Regions from separate parts of the Actinotalea sp. JY-7876 genome, predicted to be linked through region 3. Evidence: riboswitches for the same ligand, from Rfam matches in the RefSeq annotation. Region 3 holds a riboswitch; each other region holds the start of a gene.
The links. A riboswitch is a leader RNA that binds a small molecule or an ion and turns the genes downstream of it on or off. The one in region 3 is predicted to bind cyclic di-GMP.
Positions count from the first base shown of each region.

Region 1: another riboswitch for cyclic di-GMP. It lies ahead of H2O74_RS03050 (hypothetical protein); the one in region 3 lies ahead of H2O74_RS07505 (BldC family transcriptional regulator).
Region 2: another riboswitch for cyclic di-GMP. It lies ahead of H2O74_RS04150 (hypothetical protein); the one in region 3 lies ahead of H2O74_RS07505 (BldC family transcriptional regulator).

Region 1 is NZ_CP059493.1:617,692-621,575, forward strand. It holds gene H2O74_RS03040 (hypothetical protein) at 1-203, shown strand, start outside; gene H2O74_RS03045 (SGNH/GDSL hydrolase family protein) at 229-1,110, opposite strand; cyclic di-GMP riboswitch class I at 1,211-1,285, shown strand; gene H2O74_RS03050 (hypothetical protein) at 1,504-1,902, shown strand; gene H2O74_RS03055 (uracil-DNA glycosylase) at 1,895-2,653, opposite strand; gene H2O74_RS03060 (DUF3263 domain-containing protein) at 2,819-3,118, shown strand; gene H2O74_RS03065 (LytR C-terminal domain-containing protein) at 3,148-3,771, shown strand.
Region 2 is NZ_CP059493.1:864,211-868,094, forward strand. It holds gene H2O74_RS04145 (hypothetical protein) at 1-1,692, shown strand, start outside; cyclic di-GMP riboswitch class I at 1,920-1,994, shown strand; gene H2O74_RS04150 (hypothetical protein) at 2,078-3,253, shown strand; gene H2O74_RS04155 (hypothetical protein) at 3,190-3,884, opposite strand, start outside.
Region 3 is NZ_CP059493.1:1,595,811-1,599,694, reverse strand. It holds gene uvrB (excinuclease ABC subunit UvrB) at 1-986, opposite strand, end outside; cyclic di-GMP riboswitch class I at 1,165-1,239, shown strand; gene H2O74_RS07505 (BldC family transcriptional regulator) at 1,255-1,461, shown strand; gene H2O74_RS07500 (pyroglutamyl-peptidase I) at 1,541-2,188, opposite strand; gene coaE (dephospho-CoA kinase) at 2,185-2,832, opposite strand; gene rpsA (30S ribosomal protein S1) at 2,921-3,884, opposite strand, start outside.

The DNA of each region.
Region 1 (3,884 bases), 980 kb from region 3:
CCGTCTTCGGGGGCACGCCGGAGGTCCTCTGGGGGCCGTCCAACGTCGCGGCGCAGACCGGCTGCGCGCAGCGCCCGACCTTCGTGCTGCGCGGCACGGGGAACATCCGCACGGTGTCGGCGGGTCAGCAGCGCTCCGTCGTCCTGATGGCAGACAGCTGGACGGACATCTTCGGGAGCAGGAACATCCTGCGGTGCTCGTGATCCAGCCGGGACCCTGCTGCGGGGCTCAGCGCTCCACCGGCGTGAGCTCGGGCCGCTTGGGCCGCCGTGCGTCACCGCTGGACCGGCGCCGCAGGCGTCGCGTCGCCCACGGGTAGGCGTGCTCGCGGAACCACTCCGCGTCCTGCTGGACGCGCGCCGCGAGCGGCACGGGCGGCAGCGGCGTGAGCGGGTCGTCCCAGGCGGCGTCGTCGGGCTCGAGCCCCAGGCCGACCAGGGCCGCCTGCGCGACGCGCCGGTGCCCCTCGGTCGTGAGGTGGATCCGGTCCGGCGCCCACATGCGCCAGTCGCGAAGCGAGCGCATCCCCCACACGTCCGCCACGTAGGCGCCGTGCTTGCGTGCGATCGACCAGATGTGCGCGTTGTAGACGCCCGCACGCCACCGCGTGCGCCGGACGACCGGGCTGTCCTTGGCGTCCATGCCGGTCGCGAGCAGCACGTCGACGCCGGCCGCCCGCAGCCGCGCGACGGCCGCCTCGAGGCGTTCCGCGAGCACGTCGGGGTCCGCCGCCGGCCGGAGCATGTCGTTGCCCCCGCCGACGACGCTCACGAGGTCCGGACGCAGCTCGAGGGCGGCCGGCACCTGCTCGCGCAGGATCGGCTCCAGGAGGCGACCCCGCACGGCGAGGTTGGCGTACTGCACCGGGGCGTCGCCCTGCCCGATGCCGGCGCGCTCGGCCAGGTGCGCGGCCAGCAGGTCCGCCCAGCCCCGGCACACGAGCGTGGGGTCGACGGCGGTGGTGGTGGTCGGCGGGGCACCCCCGGGGACGTCCCACAGGCCCTCGGTGAACGAGTCGCCCAGCGCCACGTAGCGGCGCCACGGCGCGGTGCGGCCCGGCGGTGCGGTCGGCTGCTCGTCGTCGCCGTGCGGCGTCCGGGTGAATTCCACGCCTCCCAGTGTGCGCCGATGCGACACAGACGCCCAATCCGGGCGCGGAGCCGGAAGGGGGGCTGGACCGCCGGCGTGTGATGGGTCACTCTTGGCTCGTCAGCGACAAGGGCAAACCCACCGCGAGGTGGGGACGCAAAGCCACGGGACCCCTCGGGTCAGCCGGGCCACCGAACGTGAGGTCCACCATGAGCAGCACGCTTCCCGTGCGATCCGGCTCCACTCCTCTGTGCCACGACGCCGCGCGCGTCCCCCTCGGCCTCGGCCTACCCGCCTCCTGAGCACGTTCTCAGGACGCTTCCCGCACGCCCCCGGGCGTGCGACCGCCGGCAGGACGTCGGCGCAGGGGATCACCGGACGGATCCGGTGACGTGGACCACCAGGAGGGTGGAGATGGATCGACGGACGAGGAAGGCGGCATCGGTCGCACTCGTGGCGCTCGCCCTGGTGGGCGTGCGGACGGCGTCCGCGGCCGGGGTCGACCTGGGGGGTCAGCAGGTCCTGGTGGGGGAGGACGGGGTGCAGGGGTGCAGCTCGTCGCAGATCGAGGTCCGGTACGACGTCGCCTACGACGCCGCACTGCAGGGATACGGCGTGAGCGGGGCCCGGCTGTCGGGGCTGGACACCGCTTGCGAGGGACACGACGTGGTCGTGACCCTCAGCGGGCCCGGGGGGGTCGCGCTGGCCGAGCTGTCCGCAGTGATCGGTGCGTCGGAGACGACGGTCCCGGTGCCGGCGAACGTGCCGGTGCCGGCTGAGGAGCTCACGGGGGTGAGCGTCGTCCTCAGCTAGTTCGCGGTCGCAGGACCGCGGCGCCCGACGTGGCGCCGTCCCCTGGGGAGGGGGCGGCGCCGGTCGGTCGGGTCTGCTGGTCGGGGGACCAGCGCACGGGAGGCGCGCCCTGCTCGGCGAGCAGCGCGTCGACGCGGGAGAACGGCCGGGAGCCGAAGAAGCCCCGGGACGCCGAGAGCGGGCTGGGGTGCGCGCTCTCGACCACGGGGACGCCCCCGAGCAGCGGGCGGACCTGCTGCGCGTCGCGGCCCCACAGGAGGGCGACGAGCGGCCCGCCCCGTTCCACGAGCGCCGTGACGGCGCGGTCGGTGACGTCCTGCCACCCGAGGTGCCGGTGCGAGCCCGGTGCGCCGGTGCCCACGGTGAGGACCCGGTTGAGGAGCAGGACGCCCTCCTGCTCCCAGTCGCTGAGGTCGCCGTCGGGCCCGCGCACGACGCCGACGTCGTCCGCGAGCTCGCGGTGGATGTTCTGCAGCGAGCGGGGCAGCGGGCGCACCCCGGGCGCCACCGAGAAGGACAGGCCGACGGCGTGCCCGGGCGTCGGGTACGGGTCCTGGCCGATGACGAGCACGCGGACGTCCGCCATGGGCCGCGCGAACGCGCGCAGGACGGCGTCGGGGGCCGGGAGCCAGGCCCGGCCGGCCGCGGACTCCGCGCGCAGCGCGTCGCCGATCTCGCGCAGCCGCAGCTCGACCGGTGCGAGGGCCGCGGCCCAGTCCGGGGCCATGAGCGCGTCGAGGGGCTGACGGATCACGCGGCGACCCTAGCCGCCGCCGCGCTCCCTTACTCGATCACCGCGCGGGGGTCATCCCGACGCGCCGGGACGAATGACACGCGTGTCATTCCGCGTCTACGATGAGCCGACGCCCGGGGACGGGCGACGACGCCGCTTCACCCTGGAGGACCCATGGACGCGATGGCCACCGCGCGCGACGCGGACCGCACGGACGCCCGGGTCCACGCCGCCGAGCTCTCCGAGCGCGACCAGCAGATCCTCGCCTTCGAGCGCCAGTGGTGGAAGTACGCCGGGGCCAAGGAGCAGGCGGTCAAGGAGCTCTTCGACATGTCCGCGACGCGGTACTACCAGGTGCTCAATGCGCTCATCGACTCGCCCGCGGCGCTGGCCCAGGACCCCATGCTGATCAAGCGCCTGCGCCGGATGCGCGCGTCCCGCCAGCGGGCCCGCACCGCGCGTCGTCTGGGTGTCGACGCCTGAGAGGCGGGGCGCCCGCTAGCCTGTCCGCCGTGAAGGCCGGCGACTACCCCTACCCCGCGGACGAGTTCGACGCCGCGGATGCCCGGGGCGGCCCACGAGGCGTTCACCGCGCACCGCGCTCGCGCCGCCGCCGTCTGCTGCCCTTCCTGGTCGTCCTCGTCGTCTTCCCCCTCCTCGCCTACGGCGCGGTCACGTGGCTCTCCGACTGGCAGGGGCTGGGCTCCGGGGGGACGCCCGCGGAGGGGACGTCCACCGAGGCCGACGAGGGGACCACCGAGGAGGAGCCGGTCGAGGAGGACGCCGGCGAGGCCGAGGTGCCCGTCGAGCCGGAGACGGAGGAGCCGGTCGAGACGACCCCGCCCCCGCCCCCGGTCGACCTCGCCACACCCGTCGAGGTGTTCAACGCCACGTCCCGCTCCGGCCTCGCGGGCGGTGCGGCCGAGCGTGTGGAGGAGGCCGGCTTCACGGCCGTGAGTGCCGGCAACTGGCAGGGCGACGACCTCGAGGCGTCGACCGTGTACTACGCGACGCCCGACCAGGTCACGACGGCGGAGCTCGTCGCGCAGACCCTCGGCATCACCGCCGTGCAGGAGTCCGCGGAGCAGGCGCCCGAAGGCGTCGTCGTCGTGCTCGCCGCCGACTACGAGGACTGAGCCGACCGCGTCGTGCGACGCAGGCGGCCGCCCGGGCCGCCGCCTGCGGTCGCCGCGACCGCCCCGAGCGGTGAGGATGCGGGGGACGGGACGGACGGACGACGGGAGCGTGC
Region 2 (3,884 bases), 730 kb from region 3:
GCCGACCAGGACGGGTTCGTCCCGGTCGACCCGCGCCGGATCATGTCCTGGCAGGGCGTCGGCGTGCAGCAGACCGTGACGCTCACGGTCCCCGACGTCCCGGACGGCGCCACGGCGGTGGCGCTCGACCTCGGTTACGCCGCAGCGACGCGTCGCGGCTACGTCTCCGCGTGCCCGGCCGGCACCGCGGTCCGCGACTGCGCCAGGACCTCGGTGCTCAACCCGGCCCCGGGTGCCAACCGGTCGAACTTCGCCGTGGTGGGCCTCGGTGGCCCGCGCGGCGACCAGGTGGTGCTCTACAACCACCGCGGCTCCGTCCGGCTCAACGCGGACCTCCAGGGGTTCTTCGTGGCCGCCGACACCGGGAAGGTGCACGCCGCCTCGGCCCCGCTCCTGGAGGCGACCCTGGCCGCGGGGGAGTCGCGCACGATCCGCGCCGCCGGTGCGCCCGCCGGCGCGACGGCCGCCAAGATCCAGGTCCGCGCCCACGACGCGCAGGGGGGCACCGCCCTCACGGTGTGCCCCGGGACGCAGGTCGCGGGCGCCTGCGCCGCGACCTCGGTCCTGAACCCGTACCCCGGCCGCGACAGCACCAACGTCGCGTACGTGCGCCTCGGGGAGGACGGTGCGCTCACCGTGCGGAACACCTCGGCGAGCGTCGGTGTGACGATGACGCTCCTGGGCCTCGTGGGACCGCTCGACGCGCCCGCCGCGCCACCCGCCGCTCCCGTGCCGCCACCCGCCGCGCCCGCGCCGACGCCGACGCCGACGCCGGCGCCGAGCCCGGCGCCCCCGCCCGCCGTGGGCGCCGTGGAGCCGACGGCGGCCACCACCGGTGTGCCCGACGGCACGCCGCTCACGCGGCACGACGGGGACCTGGTGATCACCGAGCCCGGGACCGTCATCGACGGCAAGGACATCCACGGCTTCGTCTCGATCCGCGCGGCCGACGTCACGATCCGCAACTCCGTGGTCCGGGGGAGCGGGACCGGCTCCTACAGCACCGGTCTGGTGAGCTGCCTCGACGCGGCCTGCCGCGGCGCCGTCATCGAGGACACCACCCTCGTGCCCAAGCAGCCGTCGCCGTGGATCACGGGCATCCTCGGGCACGACTACACCGCCCGGCGCGTGGACGTGCACCACGTCGTGGACGGCTTCGGCATCTTCGACACCGGCAACGGCGGGGGACCCGTCGACGTGGTGATCGAGAGCAGCTGGTGCCACGACCTCAGCTACTTCGCCCGCGACCCGCAGCAGGACGGCGGGCCGAGCCACAACGACTGCATCCAGATCCAGGGCGGTTCGGCGATCCGCATCACGGGCAACAGCCTCGAGTCGTTCATGTCGACCGCCGTGGGCGACCAGAGCTACGACGCCCGCAACCGGGGCGCCGGCCTCATGGTGACGCCGACGGTCGCGCCGGTGACCGGTGCCACGGTGACGAAGAACTGGTTCGACGGGGGCTACGCCTCGGTCTCGGTCTCGCGCGGTGGCTACGAGCGCATGCACTTCGGCACGCTCACCGGGAACCGTTTCGGGCGGAACCAGTTCGACCACGGACGTGGCTCCCGGTACGTCATCCGGGTGCGCGAGGGCGTCACGTTCGACTCGTCGCTCACGGGGAACGTCTGGGCGGACGGGGCCGGACCGCTCGCGCTCGGGCGCGACCTCGGCATCCGGTACGACCCGTGACGGCTCCGCCGTGCGACCGCGCGGCGCGGCGGGGCGGCGGTCCTGCACGTGGCGGTGGCGCCCGGTGCCCGGTGCATGACCCGGAAACTGCGCGGGCGAGCCATTCGCGGACGGTCCCGAGATATTCCGTCGTAATGTCCGAATAACCCGGACCGGGCTGATCCGTGCGGGTGACGCCACCTCGACGTGCTGGACCGGCGGAAATGGCCCACGTACGATCCGGTGGTCCACGAGAATGGCAAACCTGTCGCGAGGCAGGGGCGCAAAGCCATGGAACCCCCGCGGTCCGCCAGGCTACCGAATCGACGGAGCACCTCCTGTGCTTGAGCCTCGACCGTCCCGCTCGGCCCGGCGCGGCGCACGCGCGCCCTCCGGCCGTCGCGCGATGGTGGCGCTCGCCCTGGCCGGCGTGCTGGTCGCCACACCGACGGCCGCCGCGGAGGTCGCCCCGACGCCCACCGTCGCGGCTCGCGCCACCGTGGCCGTCCCGGCGGCCACGCCCTCGGCCGGCGATGTCCTCGCGCCCGCGGACGCGGCGCCCTTCGCGGCCGTCACCCTGACGGGGGCGCCGGTTCCGGGCGCGCTCGACATGCCCGCCGCCGCGGCGTCGAGCAGCCAGGTCCCGTCGGCGTACGCGCTCGCGCCGGCCCCCCTCGTGACGGCGCCGGCCCCGGACGTGGTGAAGCCGGACGCGTCGAGCACGGGCGTGAGGGCGGGCTCGCGGCTCCAGACCCATCGTGGGGACATCGTGGTGACGCAGCCCGGCACGGTGCTGGAGAACCTGGACGTGTACGGCTTCGTGACCGTGAAGGCCGCCGACGTGACCATCCGCAACACGCGCGTGCGTGGCAGCGGTCCGGGGTCCTTCGACACCGGTCTGATCAACGCCAACGACGCGCGCGTCAAGAACCTGGTGGTCGAGGACGTCACGCTGGTCCCCGACTTCCCGTCGTACTGGATCAACGGGATGCTCGGTCACGACTACACCGCGCGGCGCGTGAACACCTGGAACGTGGTCGACGGGTTCGGCATCTACAACATCCACGGCACGGCGGCGAACGTGCGGGTCGAGTCGAGCTACGTCCACGACCTGGCCTACTTCTCGCCGGACCCGAACCACTCGGACAACCAGACGCACAACGACGCGATCCAGATCCAGGGTGGCTCCAACATCCAGATCCTCGGGAACACGCTGTCGGTGTGGCGGTCCACGACGGCCGGGACGCAGAACTACGCATACCCGCAGGGTGGATTCGGTGTGATCCTGACGCCGAACGTCAATGCGGTGACGAATTCTCGGATCGACGGGAACTGGGTGGACGGGGCGCACATCCCGATCAAGCTGGTGACGTCCCAGAAGACCGGTCCGATGAACTTCGGTGAGGTCACCAACAACACGTTCGCCCGGGACATGCGCAACACGCCCATGGCGGGGAAGAACAACTGGTTCACGGTGCTCACCACGCCCGACCTGACGGTCATCACCAGCGGGAACGTCTACGCGGACGACGGCACAGCCATCGAGGTCCGCCGCGACAGCGGCACGGGCACCGCTCCCTGACCGGCCGCCGGCCCGGTGCCGGGCCGGGTGCTGGCCACCCCGAGCGCCAGCGCCACCCACAGGATCATGCCGACCGCGGACCGCGACGCGAGGGCGCTGTAGGTGAGCGGCAGGAGGAACGCGATCAGCGCTCCCTGGCGCGCCCCCGGGAGGCGGTCCCCACGCGTCCAGGCCCGGACCACGAGCACGGCCTGGGCACCGAAGTACAGGACGGCGAAGACGGTCCCGATGTCGACCGCGTACATGAGGAACGAGTTCTCGAGGCTCGTGGCGAGGCCACCCTGCGACGCGATCCGGTAGCTCGACGTCAGGCCGTGGCCGACGACCGCGTACTCCCGCCACGTCCGGCCGAAGAAGCTCAGGGCGTCGGTGCGGGCGCCGGTGGATCCCGTGTCGTCCGCGAAGCGTTCCCCGACGCCCTCGACGAGGCTCGTGGACAGCAGCGCCGCGGCGCCCCCGGCGAGGGCGCACAGCCCGAGCAGCCGGGCGTGCGCCGGCGCCGGGGAACGCAGCACCACCCACACGGCCACGACCGCGATGACGACGACGCCCGAGCGTGACTGGGTGATCGCGACGCCGGCGGCGAAGAGCGTGACGAGGGCCAGCTGGAGCGACGTGCGCCGCAGTCCCA
Region 3 (3,884 bases):
GGCGTGCCCGGACCGCGCCCGTCGATGTGCCGCGAGTAGTTCTCGATGCCCGAGCAGCTGCCGACCTGGCGCATCATCTCGATGTCGTACGTGGTGCGCATGCGCAGCCGCTGCGCCTCGAGCAGCTTGTTCTGCCGCTCGAGCTCGGCCAGCCGCTCCTCGAGCTCGGCCTCGATCGAGGAGATCGCCCGCTCCATGCGCTCGGGCCCCGCGACGTAGTGCGTCGCCGGGAACAGGTGGACGTCGGCCTCCGAGCGCAGGACGTCGCCCGTCAGGGGGTGCAGCAGGTGGATGGCCTCGATCTCGTCGCCGAAGAACTCGATCCGGATCGCCAGCTCCTCGTACACCGGGATGATCTCCACGGTGTCCCCGCGGACCCGGAACGTGCCGCGCGTGAACGCCATGTCGTTGCGGGTGTACTGCATGGTCACGAACCGGCGCAGCAGCTGGTCGCGCTCGATCTGGTCCCCCACGGCCAGGTGCACCATGCGGTCGACGTACTCCTGGGGCGTGCCGAGGCCGTAGATGCACGACACGGACGCCACCACGATGACGTCGCGCCGCGTCAGGAGCGAGTTCGTCGCGGAGTGGCGCAGCCGCTCCACCTCGTCGTTGATCGACGAGTCCTTCTCGATGTAGGTGTCCGTCTGCGCGATGTACGCCTCGGGCTGGTAGTAGTCGTAGTACGAGACGAAGTACTCGACCGCGTTGTTCGGCAGCAGCTCGCGGAACTCCGTCGCCAGCTGCGCCGCCAGCGTCTTGTTCGGCGCCATCACCAGGGTCGGACGCTGCAGCTTCTCGATGAGCCACGCCGTCGTCGCCGACTTGCCGGTACCCGTGGCGCCCAGGAGCACGACGTCCTTCTCGCCCGCCTGGATCCGCTCGGTGAGCTCGGCGATCGCCGTGGGCTGGTCGCCCGACGGGGTGTACTCGGAGACCACCTCGAGGGTGGCGGCACGGCGCTGGAGGTCGGTCACGGGGCGCATGGCTCCACGGTACGTCGCGGGTCCGACACGGCCCGTCCCGGGGTCGGTCCGGCCGGCACAGCCGCGCGACGATCTCGTGTGACGTAGATCACATCGGCGCGCCCTCAAGCCTGTCCGGTTCGTCCCCGATACCGTGTTGTGAGGCACGGAGTCCGGATCATCCGGACCACCGCCTCGTCACAGACAAGGGCAAACCCGCCGCAAGGCGGGGACGCAAAGCCAGGGGCCCGACCAGGGCAGCCCAGCCACCAGATGACAAGGACACGACATGCAGACAGCCCCCACCACCACGACGACCAACGCCCTGCTCACGCCCGGCGAGGTCGCGACGATGTTCCGGGTCGACCCCAAGACCGTCACGCGCTGGGCCAACGCCGGCAAGATCAGCGCCGTGCGCACCCTCGGCGGTCACCGCCGCTTCGTCGCTGCCGAGATCGAGGGCCTGCTCTCGATGGTGCCGACGCAGCAGAACTGACACCGGCGACCGGCCCGGTCGGCCCGACGCGCGAGCGCCGGGCCGGGCCGGGCCGACCCGCGTCACCCCGCCTGCCGACTCACGCCTCGGACCCGGCGGCCATCGTGATCTCGCTGCCGTCGAGACACGCCCCGAGGACGGCCCACAGCGCCACCGCCGACTGCCCCACCGGCAGCGACGCCTCACCGGGACGCACCTGCGCGACGTCGCGCGGGACGTGCACGAGGCCGCCGCGCACGCCCGGGAGGCCGGGTGAGCACGCCAGCAGGTGCATGAGCGCGTAGAACGTCGCGTTGCACACGTAGGTGCCGGCGGTGTTCGAGACCTCCGCCGGGACGCCCGCCGCGCGCACCGCCGCGAGGCACGCCTTGACGGGCAGACCGCTCAGGAGCGCCGTCGGACCGCCGGCCACGACGGGCACGTCCACCGGCGCGGAGCCGTCGTTGTCCGGGATCCGCGCGTCGATGACGTTGAGCGCCACGCGCTCCACGCCGACGGCGGACCGGCCGCCCGCCTCCCCGACGAGCACGACGACGTCGGGCGCGTGCTCCCGGACCGCGTCCCGCAGCCGCTGGCGTGCACCGCGGAACGAGACCGGCAGCCGCGCGACCACGACCTGCTCGTCGCGGTCCCAGCCCTGAGCCACCGCACGCACGGCGTCCCAGGACGCGTTCGCCACCTGCCCGTCGAACGGCTCGAAGCCCGTGAGGAGCACCGTCCGGCTCACGCGGGTGCCGCCGTGCGCCAGCGCTCCCAGAGCCGGTCCACCTGGGCCTGCAGGTCCATGACGGAGCCCGCGCCGTCGAGCACGACGTCCGCCGCCTCGATCCGGGCCTCGTCGTCCGCCTGCGCGGCGAGGCGCGCCCAGGCCTCCTCCGCGTCCAGCCCACGCCCCTCGACGAGACGCCGCAGGCGCAGCTGGGCCGGGGCGTCCACCACGACGACCTCGTCGAAGCGTCCGGCCTGGCCGGTCTCCACCAGCAGCGGGATGTCGTGGACCACGACGTCGTACCCGGCCGCCACCGCGGCGGCCTCCGCGGCGTGGGCCGCCGCCCGGATGAGCGGGTGCACCAGGCCGTTCAGCCGCTCGCGCGCCGCCGGGTCCGCGAACACCACCCGGCCGAGGGCAGGCCGGTCGAGCTCGCCGGCCGCGGTCAGGACACCCCCGCCGAAGGCGGCCACGACGGCGGCCAGGCCGGGGCTCCCCGGGGCGACGACCTGCCGCGCGAGCACGTCGTGGTCCACCACGGCCGCACCGAGCCACGCCAGACGCGCGGCCACGACGGACTTGCCGGCGGCGATCCCGCCCGTGAGGCCGATCCGCCGAACCGTCCTGGCGCGATCGCCCGTGAGCTCCTCGTCGACGGTCACGGATCCAGCCTAGACGCCGACGGGCCGGCCACCCGAAGGTGACCGGCCCGTCGTGCGGCCGTGCCGACGTCGCGCCGAGGCGCGGGCGTCAGTTGCCGGTGAGCTTCTCGCGCAGAGCGGCGAGCGCCTCGTCGGACGCGAGCGTGCCCGCGGCCTCCTCGACGGGAGCCGACGAGTACGTCGACGCGCTGCTGCTGCTGGAGCTGGAGCTCGACTCCGAGGTGCTGCTCGACGCGTCCGCGTCGGCCTGCACGGCCTCGAGGACCTGCTTCTTGTGCGCCTCCCAGCGGGCGTGCGCGGCGGCGTACTGCGCCTCCCACGTCTCGCGCTGCGCCTCGAAGCCCTCGAGCCACTCGTTGGTCTCCGGGTCGAAGCCCTCGGGGTACTTGTAGTTCCCCTTCTCGTCGTACTCGGCGGCCATGCCGTACAGCGCGGGGTCGAAGTCCTCGCTGGTGGGGTCGAGACCCTCGTTGGCCTGCTTGAGCGACAGCGAGATGCGGCGACGCTCGAGGTCGATGTCGATGACCTTGACGAACGTGTCGTCACCGACGTTGACGACCTGCTCCGGCAGCTCGACGTGGCGCACGGCCAGCTCCGAGATGTGGACCAGACCCTCGATGCCGTCCTCGACGCGCACGAACGCACCGAACGGGACGAGCTTGGTGACCTTGCCGGGCACGACCTGACCGATGGCGTGCGTCCGGGCGAACGCCTGCCACGGGTCCTCCTGCGTCGCCTTGAGCGACAGCGAGACGCGCTCGCGGTCGAAGTCGACGTCGAGCACCTCGACCGTGACCTCCTGGCCGACCTCGACGACCTCGGACGGGTGGTCGATGTGCTTCCAGGACAGCTCGGAGACGTGGACGAGGCCGTCGACCCCGCCGAGGTCCACGAACGCACCGAAGTTGACGATCGAGGAGACGACGCCCGGGCGGACCTGGCCCTTCTGCAGGGTCTGCAGGAAGGTCGAGCGCACCTCGGACTGCGTCTGCTCGAGCCAGGCACGGCGCGAGAGGACGACGTTGTTGCGGTTCTTGTCGAGCTCGATGATC